4 regions of the Bacillus sp. WC2503 genome follow, and region 1 is predicted to be linked to each of the others. Evidence: a T-box and tRNA genes for the amino acid it is inferred to sense, from the RefSeq annotation. Region 1 holds a T-box; the other regions hold tRNA genes.

Region 1 (2,616 bases):
CGAACTTGAACGTCAAGTTTTGGACCGTAGAACGCCGCTTCACCTTCAGCTTCGTAGTAATCAAGACCCATTTCATCCATAGCTTCTTTTAACATACCTTGTGCTTTTTCCCACATCTCATCATCAGCATAGTACTTTTTAGTATCTGCTGGGTCACGATAAGATAGACGGAATGAATAGTTCTCTAAACCAAAATCTTTGTACACTTCTAGAGTTAAGTTTACAACACGTTTTAACTCTTCTTTAATTTGATCTGGGCGTACGAAAATGTGCGCATCGTTTAAAGTCATTCCGCGTACACGTTGTAATCCAGATAACGCACCTGACATTTCATAGCGGTGCATTGTTCCAAGTTCCGCAATACGGATTGGTAATTCACGGTAGCTGTGAATATCGTTTTTATAAACCATCATGTGGTGAGGGCAGTTCATTGGACGAAGAACTAACTCTTCATTATCCATTTCCATTGATGGGAACATACCATCACGGTAGTGATTCCAGTGACCAGAAGTTTCATATAGCTCTCTGCTTCCTAGTACTGGAGTGTATACGTGATCATAGCCTAAGCTTGCTTCTTTATCAACGATGTAACGCTCGATAATACGACGGATCGTTGCACCTTTTGGTAACCAAAGTGGTAAACCTTGTCCTACTTTTTGGCTATTAGTAAATAGTTTTAATTCTTTACCTAATTTACGGTGATCGCGCTCTTTCGCTTCTTCAAGCATACGTAAATGCTCATCTAATTCTGCTTTCTTAACAAATGCAGTACCGTAAATACGTTGTAGCATTTTATTATTGCTATCGCCGCGCCAGTAAGCACCTGCAACGCTTAATAATTTAAACACTTTAATTTTCCCTGTAGATGGAAGGTGAACACCGCGGCAAAGGTCGAAGAATTCGCCTTGCTCATAGATTGAAATAACTGCATCTTCTGGAAGATCGTTAATTAAATCTAATTTTAACTCATCGCCGATTTCTTCAAAGCGACGAAGTGCTTCTGCACGTGGTACTTCATGACGAACGATTTCTAAGTTCTCGTTCACGATTTTTTGCATTTCTTTTTCGATTTTCTTGAAGTCTTCAACTGTAATTGCTTCTTCCATATCAATATCGTAGTAGAAGCCATTTTCGATTACTGGGCCAATGCCAAGCTCAAGCTTAACATCTTTATATAAACGTTTTAACGCTTGTGCTAAAAGGTGGGCTGTTGAATGGCGTAAAATGTATAAGCCATCTTCAGAATCTAATGTAATAATAGAAACTGCACCATCTTCTTCGATTGGTGTAACAAGATCAATCATCTCATCGTTTAATTTTCCAGCCACAGCTTTTTTCTTTAAGCCTGGGCTAATAGAAGCTGCGATTTCTTCAGTTGTTACGCCTTTTGGAAACTCCTTCACAGCTCCATCAGGGAAAGTAATTTTAACTACATCTGCCATCACTGGTCACTCCTCTTTTTCTCAAAATAAAAAACACTCATCCCGTAAAAAGGGACGAGTGTTGAATTCGTGGTTCCACCCTTGTTCCAATTAACATGATTGTTAATTGCTCAAGTTCAACATAACGGTGTTGTCCGTTAGCAATTACTAAAAAAATCGTTCACTGCTAAAGTTTAGAGGTGGTAAGTAATAATCCCGTACTAGGAAGCTCACACCCTAAGGCTTCCCTCTCTGAAAATCGTAGAAAACTACTCATGTCCTCATCATGACATTTCAATATATTTCATTTATGTAGGTAATTATATGCTCAAAAACTTAGAAAATCAAGGGCGTTACCTTTATTTTTTAAATTTTTCACATTGCGTTCAAACTCATGTAATCCGTGTATTTGTATCCGTTCTTGAAATACGTTTCGCAAAGTAATAATCATATTATGGTCTTGTTCTTTCGTATACAAATAGATTTTTTTCGGTGAAATAGAAAGAAGTGGTGCAATTACTTTTGTATCAATATATACATCTTTTTGCTTTAGCAAATCTTCATCTATATATTGGACCAATTTCTCCTGTTTTAAACGTCTACCTTTATCATCATAGAAAATAAAACTTTCATCAAAAATAAGATGCATACAGGACAAACGTGACTTTCGATTACTAACTTGTTGCCGGAGCGTCTCAATGAACATTTGATATTCTTGTTCCATCTTATACTCATCAATTGCCACTTCAGTAAGCTTAGCTACCATTTCCCTATATGTACGAAGACGAAAACGAACATATGATGAAAACGAGAATGAGAGCGGATCACAAAGCCAATTATTTAAAGAAGACTTAATATACGATTCAAATGTGTAACGTGTTAACTCACGAGCAACCCCTTTTCTTCTTCCCTTTAAAACTTCTTGTGCTATATGCAATATTTGATGACACTCTTCTTGTTCTTCATAAAAAAACTTTTCTTTTAAAATTGTATAAATCCACTCATTTTGTTTCACATTCACAATGAAATATACCATGACTGGCAATAAAATCTTTTCAATATAGTGTGATTCACATACTGGTATGTGAATTACAACTTTTTGTTCCTGTAAATATACACTCGTTTCTTTATATAACACTTCCGCCCTTTTCAGTAGTTGTTTATATACGTGCATAGCATCATTTTTTTCTTCGAA
Region 2 (2,616 bases), 1.4 Mb from region 1:
CTGTATTGAAATTCTAACCTACGGGTCTTATCGACCCGGGAGACAGTGTCAGGTGGGCAGTTTGACTGGGGCGGTCGCCTCCTAAAGTGTAACGGAGGCGCCCAAAGGTTCCCTCAGAATGGTTGGAAATCATTCGTAGAGTGCAAAGGCATAAGGGAGCTTGACTGCGAGACCTACAAGTCGAGCAGGGACGAAAGTCGGGCTTAGTGATCCGGTGGTTCCGCATGGAAGGGCCATCGCTCAACGGATAAAAGCTACCCCGGGGATAACAGGCTTATCTCCCCCAAGAGTCCACATCGACGGGGAGGTTTGGCACCTCGATGTCGGCTCATCGCATCCTGGGGCTGTAGTCGGTCCCAAGGGTTGGGCTGTTCGCCCATTAAAGCGGTACGCGAGCTGGGTTCAGAACGTCGTGAGACAGTTCGGTCCCTATCCGTCGTGGGCGTAGGAAATTTGAGAGGAGCTGTCCTTAGTACGAGAGGACCGGGATGGACGCACCGCTGGTGTACCAGTTGTTCTGCCAAGGGCATAGCTGGGTAGCTATGTGCGGAAGGGATAAGTGCTGAAAGCATCTAAGCATGAAGCCCCCCTCAAGATGAGATTTCCCATAGCGTAAGCTAGTAAGATCCCTGAAAGATGATCAGGTTGATAGGTTCGAGGTGGAAGCATGGTGACATGTGGAGCTGACGAATACTAATAGATCGAGGACTTAACCATATAATATGTAGCAAATGTTATCTAGTTTTGAGAGAACATAAAAAAACTTGTTGACTTTTAAAGTGAATAAGTTATAATAATGATTGTCTCAAAAGAATAATGTCTGGTAATGATGGCAGAGAGGTCACACCCGTTCCCATACCGAACACGGAAGTTAAGCTCTCTAGCGCCGATGGTAGTTGGGACCTTGTCCCTGTGAGAGTAGGACGTTGCCAGGCAATATTATTCCGCAGTAGCTCAGCGGTAGAGCTATCGGCTGTTAACCGATCGGTCGTAGGTTCGATTCCTACCTGCGGAGCCATTGGAGAGCTGTCCGAGTTGGCCGAAGGAGCACGATTGGAAATCGTGTATACGTCACAAGCGTATCAAGGGTTCGAATCCCTTGCTCTCCGCCATAAGGATTTATAATATTTGGCCCGTTGGTCAAGTGGTTAAGACACCGCCCTTTCACGGCGGTAACACGGGTTCGAATCCCGTACGGGTCACCACTTTGGAGGATTAGCTCAGCTGGGAGAGCACCTGCCTTACAAGCAGGGGGTCGGCGGTTCGATCCCGTCATCCTCCACCATATAAATTTTATATGAATAGTATTATCGCGGGGTGGAGCAGCACGGTAGCTCGTCGGGCTCATAACCCGAAGGTCGCAGGTTCAAATCCTGTCCCCGCAACCAAATGGTCCCGTGGTGTAGTGGTTAACATGCCTGCCTGTCACGCAGGAGATCGCCGGTTCGACCCCGGTCGGGACCGCCATTTTTTTAATAAGGCTCGGTAGCTCAGTCGGTAGAGCAGAGGACTGAAAATCCTCGTGTCGGCGGTTCGATTCCGTCCCGAGCCACCATTTATCTTAATACAATACGCCGGCTTAGCTCAATTGGTAGAGCAACTGACTTGTAATCAGTAGGTTGGGGGTTCAAGTCCTCTAGCCGGCACCATGTAAGTTTCGGAGGGGTAGCGAAGTGGCTAAACGCGGCGGACTGTAAATCCGCTCCTTCGGGTTCGGCAGTTCGAATCTGCCCCCCTCCACCATTTACATAGGGGCATAGTTTAAAGGTAGAACTGAGGTCTCCAAAACCTCCAGTGTGGGTTCGATTCCTACTGCCCCTGCCAAATATATTTACACAACATGGCGGTTGTGGCGAAGTGGTTAACGCACCGGATTGTGGCTCCGGCATTCGTGGGTTCGATTCCCATCAGTCGCCCCATTTTTATTTTAAAAATTACAAATAATCTAATTGATACTTACATATAATTAAGTAAGAATTCGATGGGCTATAGCCAAGCGGTAAGGCAACGGACTTTGACTCCGTCATGCGCTGGTTCGAATCCAGCTAGCCCAGCCATTTTTGCGGAAGTAGTTCAGTGGTAGAATACAACCTTGCCAAGGTTGGGGTCGCGGGTTCGAATCCCGTCTTCCGCTCCAATTAAATTAAATATGGCGGCATAGCCAAGTGGTAAGGCAGAGGTCTGCAAAACCTTTATCACCGGTTCAAATCCGGTTGCCGCCTTTATTATTGTGCCGATGTGGCGGAATTGGCAGACGCGCACGACTCAAAATCGTGTTCCTTCGGGAGTGTCGGTTCGACCCCGACCATCGGTATCACGAACGGCGTAACATCAAGGCTCTACACTAGTTGTGTAGAGTTTTTTTGTGTTTTCATCGCACTACAAAATAAGGACTAATACTATCAAAGCTCATGCTATACAGTTAAAGCAAACTGTGAAACACTAAAGGGATAAAAATGAACATTCATTTTTATCCCTTTAGTGTTTCATTTTATAGAGAATCTCTCCACCCTGGTGACATGAAGTTAAATCCGACACCACCAGTAGATATTAGCACATTATCAACTGTTAACTTTGTAATTTCTAAAAACTTCTTTTCAAACTCTTCTCTGTTGT
Region 3 (2,616 bases), 280 kb from region 1:
TTAGCCGACTTAGCTCAATTGGTAGAGCAACTGACTTGTAATCAGTAGGTTGGGGGTTCAAGTCCTCTAGTCGGCACCAGTAACTATGGCGGTTGTGGCGAAGTGGTTAACGCACCGGATTGTGGCTCCGGCATTCGTGGGTTCGATTCCCATCAGTCGCCCCATTTTTTCTTAAATAAATTAATATGCGGGTGTGGCGGAATTGGCAGACGCACCAGACTTAGGATCTGGCGCCTTTGGCGTGGGGGTTCGACTCCCTTCACCCGCACTTTTAATAAAATATCTCATAACATGTCTTGCGGAAGTAGTTCAGTGGTAGAATACAACCTTGCCAAGGTTGGGGTCGCGGGTTCGAATCCCGTCTTCCGCTCCAATTTTCAATATGACATGCCGGGGTGGCGGAACAGGCAGACGCACAGGACTTAAAATCCTGCGGTGGGTGACCACCGTGCGGGTTCGACCCCCGCCCTCGGCACCATATGCGCCCGTAGCTCAATTGGATAGAGCGTTTGACTACGGATCAAGAGGTTAGGGGTTCGACTCCTCTCGGGCGCGCTTTTATTAACGGGAAGTGGCTCAGCTTGGTAGAGCACCTGGTTTGGGACCAGGGGGTCGCAGGTTCAAATCCTGTCTTCCCGATATTCCCAAAAACATGGGGCCTTAGCTCAGCTGGGAGAGCGCCTGCCTTGCACGCAGGAGGTCAGCGGTTCGATCCCGCTAGGCTCCACTTATTTTTATATTACTTATGGCGGTGTAGCTCAGCTGGCTAGAGCGTACGGTTCATACCCGTGAGGTCGGGGGTTCGATCCCCTCCGCCGCTACCATAAGGACCTTTAGCTCAGCTGGTTAGAGCAGACGGCTCATAACCGTCCGGTCGTAGGTTCGAGTCCTACAAGGTCCACCACTCAAAGTTTATATCTCGGAGGTATACCCAAGTTCGGCTGAAGGGATCGGTCTTGAAAACCGACAGGCGGCGAGAGTCGCGCGGGGGTTCGAATCCCTCTACCTCCTCCATTTTTTCTAAATTAAATATTTTATCATCGCGGGGTGGAGCAGCACGGTAGCTCGTCGGGCTCATAACCCGAAGGTCGCAGGTTCAAATCCTGTCCCCGCAACCAAATGGTCCCGTGGTGTAGTGGTTAACATGCCTGCCTGTCACGCAGGAGATCGCCGGTTCGACCCCGGTCGGGACCGCCATTTTTTTACATAAAGGCTCGGTAGCTCAGTCGGTAGAGCAGAGGACTGAAAATCCTCGTGTCGGCGGTTCGATTCCGTCCCGAGCCACCATTTTGAAATCGCAAGCCGGCTTAGCTCAATTGGTAGAGCAACTGACTTGTAATCAGTAGGTTGGGGGTTCAAGTCCTCTAGCCGGCACCACTTTCAAAATGAGCCATTAGCTCAGTTGGTAGAGCATCTGACTTTTAATCAGAGGGTCGAAGGTTCGAATCCTTCATGGCTCACCATTTACAATTTAATGCGGGTGTAGTTTAGTGGTAAAACAAGAGCCTTCCAAGCTCTGGTCGAGAGTTCGATTCTCTTCACCCGCTTTTCAATTATGGGCCTATAGCTCAGCTGGTTAGAGCGCACGCCTGATAAGCGTGAGGTCGATGGTTCGAGTCCATTTAGGCCCACCATAATTGTTCCGCAGTAGCTCAGTGGTAGAGCTATCGGCTGTTAACCGATCGGTCGTAGGTTCGAGTCCTACCTGCGGAGCCATATTATAGAGAAGTACCCAAGTGGCTCAAGGGGCTCCCCTGCTAAGGGAGTAGATCGCGAACGCGGTGCGAGGGTTCGAATCCCTTCTTCTCTGCCAGAATTGGCCCGTTGGTCAAGTGGTTAAGACACCGCCCTTTCACGGCGGTAACACGGGTTCGAATCCCGTACGGGTCATACTAAAAGAGATAGCATAATCTGCTATCTCTTTTTTGTTGTGTAAAAGTGGGCTTTGGATAGTCTGCTTTTTTTTATGGATTTCTTGTATACTTTTTTCTATTTGAATCGTCTAACTAATAGAAAGGAGAGAGCGATGGAGTATGAAAAAATCATTATAGAAACATCTAAAAGCATTTATAGGTATTTACTTAAAATTGGAGTACCACCAGTAGAAGCAGAAGATATCGTTCAAGACACGATACATAAGGCATTAGTATCTATACCGAATATGAAAATTACGTATATAAAAACATGGTTATTTCAAGTTGCGATTAATAGGCATCGTGATCTAGCAAGAAGGCAACAGCGTATTGAACAAATCCCGATTGAATCTGTTCAATTAATTGGAGCAAAAGGATTAGATGAACCACTTTTAAGAAAAGAGCTTCAAGTAGAAATACAAAGCATACTTGGAAAGATGAATCCAGTATATAAACATATTCTTTTATTAAAGTATGACTATGAACTCTCATATAAGGAGATAGCAACCGTATTAGAGATGAAAGAAGAGACCGTACGTGTTTCTTTGTATAGGGCTCGCAATGAGTTTAAAAAGCTGTATGGGAGGTTTGAAGATGAGCAGAGATGATTTCGATTTTGATATAGATTCAAGTAAAGTATCAAAAATGTTGAAGAAGGCGAAGCGAAGACAATTATTAAAAATTACAGTAATTTCGATTTCAC
Region 4 (2,616 bases), 3.7 Mb from region 1:
CATGTCTTGCGGAAGTAGTTCAGTGGTAGAATACAACCTTGCCAAGGTTGGGGTCGCGGGTTCGAATCCCGTCTTCCGCTCCAATTTTCAATATGACATGCCGGGGTGGCGGAACAGGCAGACGCACAGGACTTAAAATCCTGCGGTGGGTGACCACCGTGCGGGTTCGACCCCCGCCCTCGGCACCATATGCGCCCGTAGCTCAATTGGATAGAGCGTTTGACTACGGATCAAGAGGTTAGGGGTTCGACTCCTCTCGGGCGCGCTTTTATTAACGGGAAGTGGCTCAGCTTGGTAGAGCACCTGGTTTGGGACCAGGGGGTCGCAGGTTCAAATCCTGTCTTCCCGATTTTCCCAAAAACATGGGGCCTTAGCTCAGCTGGGAGAGCGCCTGCCTTGCACGCAGGAGGTCAGCGGTTCGATCCCGCTAGGCTCCACTTTATTTATTATATGTCTCGGAGGTATACCCAAGTTCGGCTGAAGGGATCGGTCTTGAAAACCGACAGGCGGTGAGAATCGCGCGGGGGTTCGAATCCCTCTACCTCCTCCATTTTCTTTTGAAATGGTTTAGCTACATATAATAATAAAATATTTATTTTCCTTCATGGAGGTATACCCAAGTTCGGCTGAAGGGATCGGTCTTGAAAACCGACAGGCGGCGAGAGTCGCGCGGGGGTTCGAATCCCTCTACCTCCTCCATTTTTAAAATATTATATTGTCGCGGGGTGGAGCAGTACGGTAGCTCGTCGGGCTCATAACCCGAAGGTCGCAGGTTCAAATCCTGTCCCCGCAACCAAATGGTCCCGTGGTGTAGTGGTTAACATGCCTGCCTGTCACGCAGGAGATCGCCGGTTCGACCCCGGTCGGGACCGCCATTTATGTTGGCTCGGTAGCTCAGTCGGTAGAGCAGAGGACTGAAAATCCTCGTGTCGGCGGTTCGATTCCGTCCCGAGCCACCATTTTTTTTATGCCGGCTTAGCTCAATTGGTAGAGCAACTGACTTGTAATCAGTAGGTTGGGGGTTCAAGTCCTCTAGCCGGCATCATTTAGGGGCATAGTTTAAAGGTAGAACTGAGGTCTCCAAAACCTCCAGTGTGGGTTCGATTCCTACTGCCCCTGTAAAGTATATGGGCCTATAGCTCAGCTGGTTAGAGCGCACGCCTGATAAGCGTGAGGTCGATGGTTCGAGTCCATTTAGGCCCACCATATATTTATTCCGCAGTAGCTCAGTGGTAGAGCTATCGGCTGTTAACCGATCGGTCGTAGGTTCGAGTCCTACCTGCGGAGCCATGGCCCGTTGGTCAAGTGGTTAAGACACCGCCCTTTCACGGCGGTAACACGGGTTCGAATCCCGTACGGGTCATAAAGAAAGAGTCAGCAATATGCTGGCTCTTTTTTATTGTGTATAATCCTCTTTTTTATCATCTTATTTTCCTCAAATAAATAAAGGGATTTAGGAAAAACTATGGTATGTATTAAAAGGAGGAGATAAAAAATGACGCAAGTTAGAGACTTTATGAGTACTCATATTGTACATTGTACACCGTTAGATAATGTATATGAGGCTGCTGTAAAAATGAAGGAAGAATCAGTTGGATTGATTCCTGTTCTTGAAAATGAACAAGTCGTTGGGCTTGTTACTGATCGAGATTTAGTTGTTCGAGGGATTGCTGAAAAACATCCTGGGTCTAATAAAATTACAAATGTAATGACGACAAACATTGTTTCGGTTTCTCCAGATGATTCTATTGAAAAAGCTACAGAATTAATGGCACAGTATCAAATTAGACGATTGCCAGTAGTTGAGGGCGGTCAACTTGTCGGGATGCTAGCATTAGGTGATTTAGCTATAAGAGAAGCGGCAGATGATCAAGCTGGGTTCGCTTTAAGTGAAATCTCGGAACGTACGGAATAAAGTTAAACTTTAATTAGTGAAAGTGTTATTGTCCACAAATAGTGGGATAAATGATGGATAAAAATCAGATACATTATTCTAGTATATGTGGATTAAACTAATATATTAGCGTGATGTATCTGAGACATTATATAATAAGTACATAGTTAAGGTTTTCGACAGTTTATTTAAATTTTTCATTCCTAATTTTAAATAAGAGAAAAAGTGATATACTGATAGATATAAGTATTATGATAGGTTTTGAATATAACAATATTTATTTTTAGTGTTGTAATAATCAATTAATATTTCCTACGTAGATAAAGTGAAACTTTAATTATTGGGGGGGTTGTCCATCCTCCAACGATTATTCGTTGAACCAATCGGGCTTTTACGGGCAGTTTTATTTCCCACCTAACTTCCTCGCATTCACTGGATTTTGAGGTGGGCGTCTTACTGCCCGGCAAATAGCGGGATAAAAAGGGAAGGGGAATTATATGAGGGCTGTACAGGGCGATCCAAATTGGAATTTGGTTACAGATACATATATAGAACCAAATAATTTTGCTGAATTATTATCTTTACTTGTACCTTGTCACCCAAAAGGTGAAGGAAAAGAGCGAACTATATTAGCATGGAAAGAAAAAGAATTTTATAAAGAAGAAAATTTAGCAGCAGTTATCGTTTATGGAATGAATAGAGTAAAGAATTTACCACAGTTT

The links. A T-box is a leader RNA that pairs with one kind of tRNA and senses whether it is charged. The one in region 1 lies ahead of thrS (threonine--tRNA ligase), so its partner is inferred to be a tRNA-Thr.
Region 2: it encodes a tRNA-Thr, which carries the amino acid that the T-box ahead of thrS (threonine--tRNA ligase) is inferred to sense. The anticodon was not compared.
Region 3: it encodes a tRNA-Thr, which carries the amino acid that the T-box ahead of thrS (threonine--tRNA ligase) is inferred to sense. The anticodon was not compared.
Region 4: it encodes a tRNA-Thr, which carries the amino acid that the T-box ahead of thrS (threonine--tRNA ligase) is inferred to sense. The anticodon was not compared.

What each region holds. Positions count from the first base shown of each region.
Region 1 covers NZ_JBQYMD010000001.1:3,789,877-3,792,492, forward strand. Annotated here, with positions in the region: gene thrS (threonine--tRNA ligase) at 1-1,442, opposite strand, end outside; T-box leader at 1,490-1,718, opposite strand; gene ytxC (putative sporulation protein YtxC) at 1,750-2,616, opposite strand, start outside.
Region 2 covers NZ_JBQYMD010000001.1:5,192,836-5,195,451, forward strand. Annotated here, with positions in the region: rRNA gene ACUN26_RS26705 (23S ribosomal RNA) at 1-717, shown strand, start outside; rRNA gene rrf (5S ribosomal RNA) at 820-935, shown strand; tRNA gene ACUN26_RS26715 (tRNA-Asn) at 944-1,018, shown strand; tRNA gene ACUN26_RS26720 (tRNA-Ser) at 1,021-1,112, shown strand; tRNA gene ACUN26_RS26725 (tRNA-Glu) at 1,131-1,205, shown strand; tRNA gene ACUN26_RS26730 (tRNA-Val) at 1,210-1,285, shown strand; tRNA gene ACUN26_RS26735 (tRNA-Met) at 1,312-1,388, shown strand; tRNA gene ACUN26_RS26740 (tRNA-Asp) at 1,392-1,467, shown strand; tRNA gene ACUN26_RS26745 (tRNA-Phe) at 1,480-1,555, shown strand; tRNA gene ACUN26_RS26750 (tRNA-Thr) at 1,574-1,649, shown strand; tRNA gene ACUN26_RS26755 (tRNA-Tyr) at 1,660-1,743, shown strand; tRNA gene ACUN26_RS26760 (tRNA-Trp) at 1,751-1,824, shown strand; tRNA gene ACUN26_RS26765 (tRNA-His) at 1,844-1,919, shown strand; tRNA gene ACUN26_RS26770 (tRNA-Gln) at 1,983-2,057, shown strand; tRNA gene ACUN26_RS26775 (tRNA-Gly) at 2,063-2,137, shown strand; tRNA gene ACUN26_RS26780 (tRNA-Cys) at 2,152-2,222, shown strand; tRNA gene ACUN26_RS26785 (tRNA-Leu) at 2,233-2,314, shown strand; gene ACUN26_RS26790 (DUF3884 family protein) at 2,492-2,616, opposite strand, start outside.
Region 3 covers NZ_JBQYMD010000001.1:4,074,407-4,077,022, reverse strand. Annotated here, with positions in the region: tRNA gene ACUN26_RS21075 (tRNA-Thr) at 4-79, shown strand; tRNA gene ACUN26_RS21070 (tRNA-His) at 89-164, shown strand; tRNA gene ACUN26_RS21065 (tRNA-Leu) at 188-268, shown strand; tRNA gene ACUN26_RS21060 (tRNA-Gly) at 299-373, shown strand; tRNA gene ACUN26_RS21055 (tRNA-Leu) at 390-478, shown strand; tRNA gene ACUN26_RS21050 (tRNA-Arg) at 482-555, shown strand; tRNA gene ACUN26_RS21045 (tRNA-Pro) at 566-639, shown strand; tRNA gene ACUN26_RS21040 (tRNA-Ala) at 655-727, shown strand; tRNA gene ACUN26_RS21035 (tRNA-Met) at 748-824, shown strand; tRNA gene ACUN26_RS21030 (tRNA-Ile) at 828-904, shown strand; tRNA gene ACUN26_RS21025 (tRNA-Ser) at 922-1,014, shown strand; tRNA gene ACUN26_RS21020 (tRNA-Met) at 1,042-1,118, shown strand; tRNA gene ACUN26_RS21015 (tRNA-Asp) at 1,122-1,197, shown strand; tRNA gene ACUN26_RS21010 (tRNA-Phe) at 1,212-1,287, shown strand; tRNA gene ACUN26_RS21005 (tRNA-Thr) at 1,302-1,377, shown strand; tRNA gene ACUN26_RS21000 (tRNA-Lys) at 1,388-1,463, shown strand; tRNA gene ACUN26_RS20995 (tRNA-Gly) at 1,477-1,547, shown strand; tRNA gene ACUN26_RS20990 (tRNA-Ile) at 1,558-1,634, shown strand; tRNA gene ACUN26_RS20985 (tRNA-Asn) at 1,642-1,716, shown strand; tRNA gene ACUN26_RS20980 (tRNA-Ser) at 1,723-1,813, shown strand; tRNA gene ACUN26_RS20975 (tRNA-Glu) at 1,819-1,890, shown strand; gene ACUN26_RS20970 (RNA polymerase sigma factor) at 2,027-2,521, shown strand; gene ACUN26_RS20965 (anti sigma factor C-terminal domain-containing protein) at 2,508-2,616, shown strand, end outside.
Region 4 covers NZ_JBQYMD010000001.1:90,763-93,378, forward strand. Annotated here, with positions in the region: tRNA gene ACUN26_RS00445 (tRNA-Gly) at 9-83, shown strand; tRNA gene ACUN26_RS00450 (tRNA-Leu) at 100-188, shown strand; tRNA gene ACUN26_RS00455 (tRNA-Arg) at 192-265, shown strand; tRNA gene ACUN26_RS00460 (tRNA-Pro) at 276-349, shown strand; tRNA gene ACUN26_RS00465 (tRNA-Ala) at 365-437, shown strand; tRNA gene ACUN26_RS00470 (tRNA-Ser) at 458-550, shown strand; tRNA gene ACUN26_RS00475 (tRNA-Ser) at 607-699, shown strand; tRNA gene ACUN26_RS00480 (tRNA-Met) at 720-796, shown strand; tRNA gene ACUN26_RS00485 (tRNA-Asp) at 800-875, shown strand; tRNA gene ACUN26_RS00490 (tRNA-Phe) at 884-959, shown strand; tRNA gene ACUN26_RS00495 (tRNA-Thr) at 970-1,042, shown strand; tRNA gene ACUN26_RS00500 (tRNA-Trp) at 1,049-1,119, shown strand; tRNA gene ACUN26_RS00505 (tRNA-Ile) at 1,130-1,206, shown strand; tRNA gene ACUN26_RS00510 (tRNA-Asn) at 1,216-1,290, shown strand; tRNA gene ACUN26_RS00515 (tRNA-Glu) at 1,292-1,363, shown strand; gene ACUN26_RS00520 (CBS domain-containing protein) at 1,496-1,915, shown strand; gene ACUN26_RS00525 (DUF3965 domain-containing protein) at 2,392-2,616, shown strand, end outside.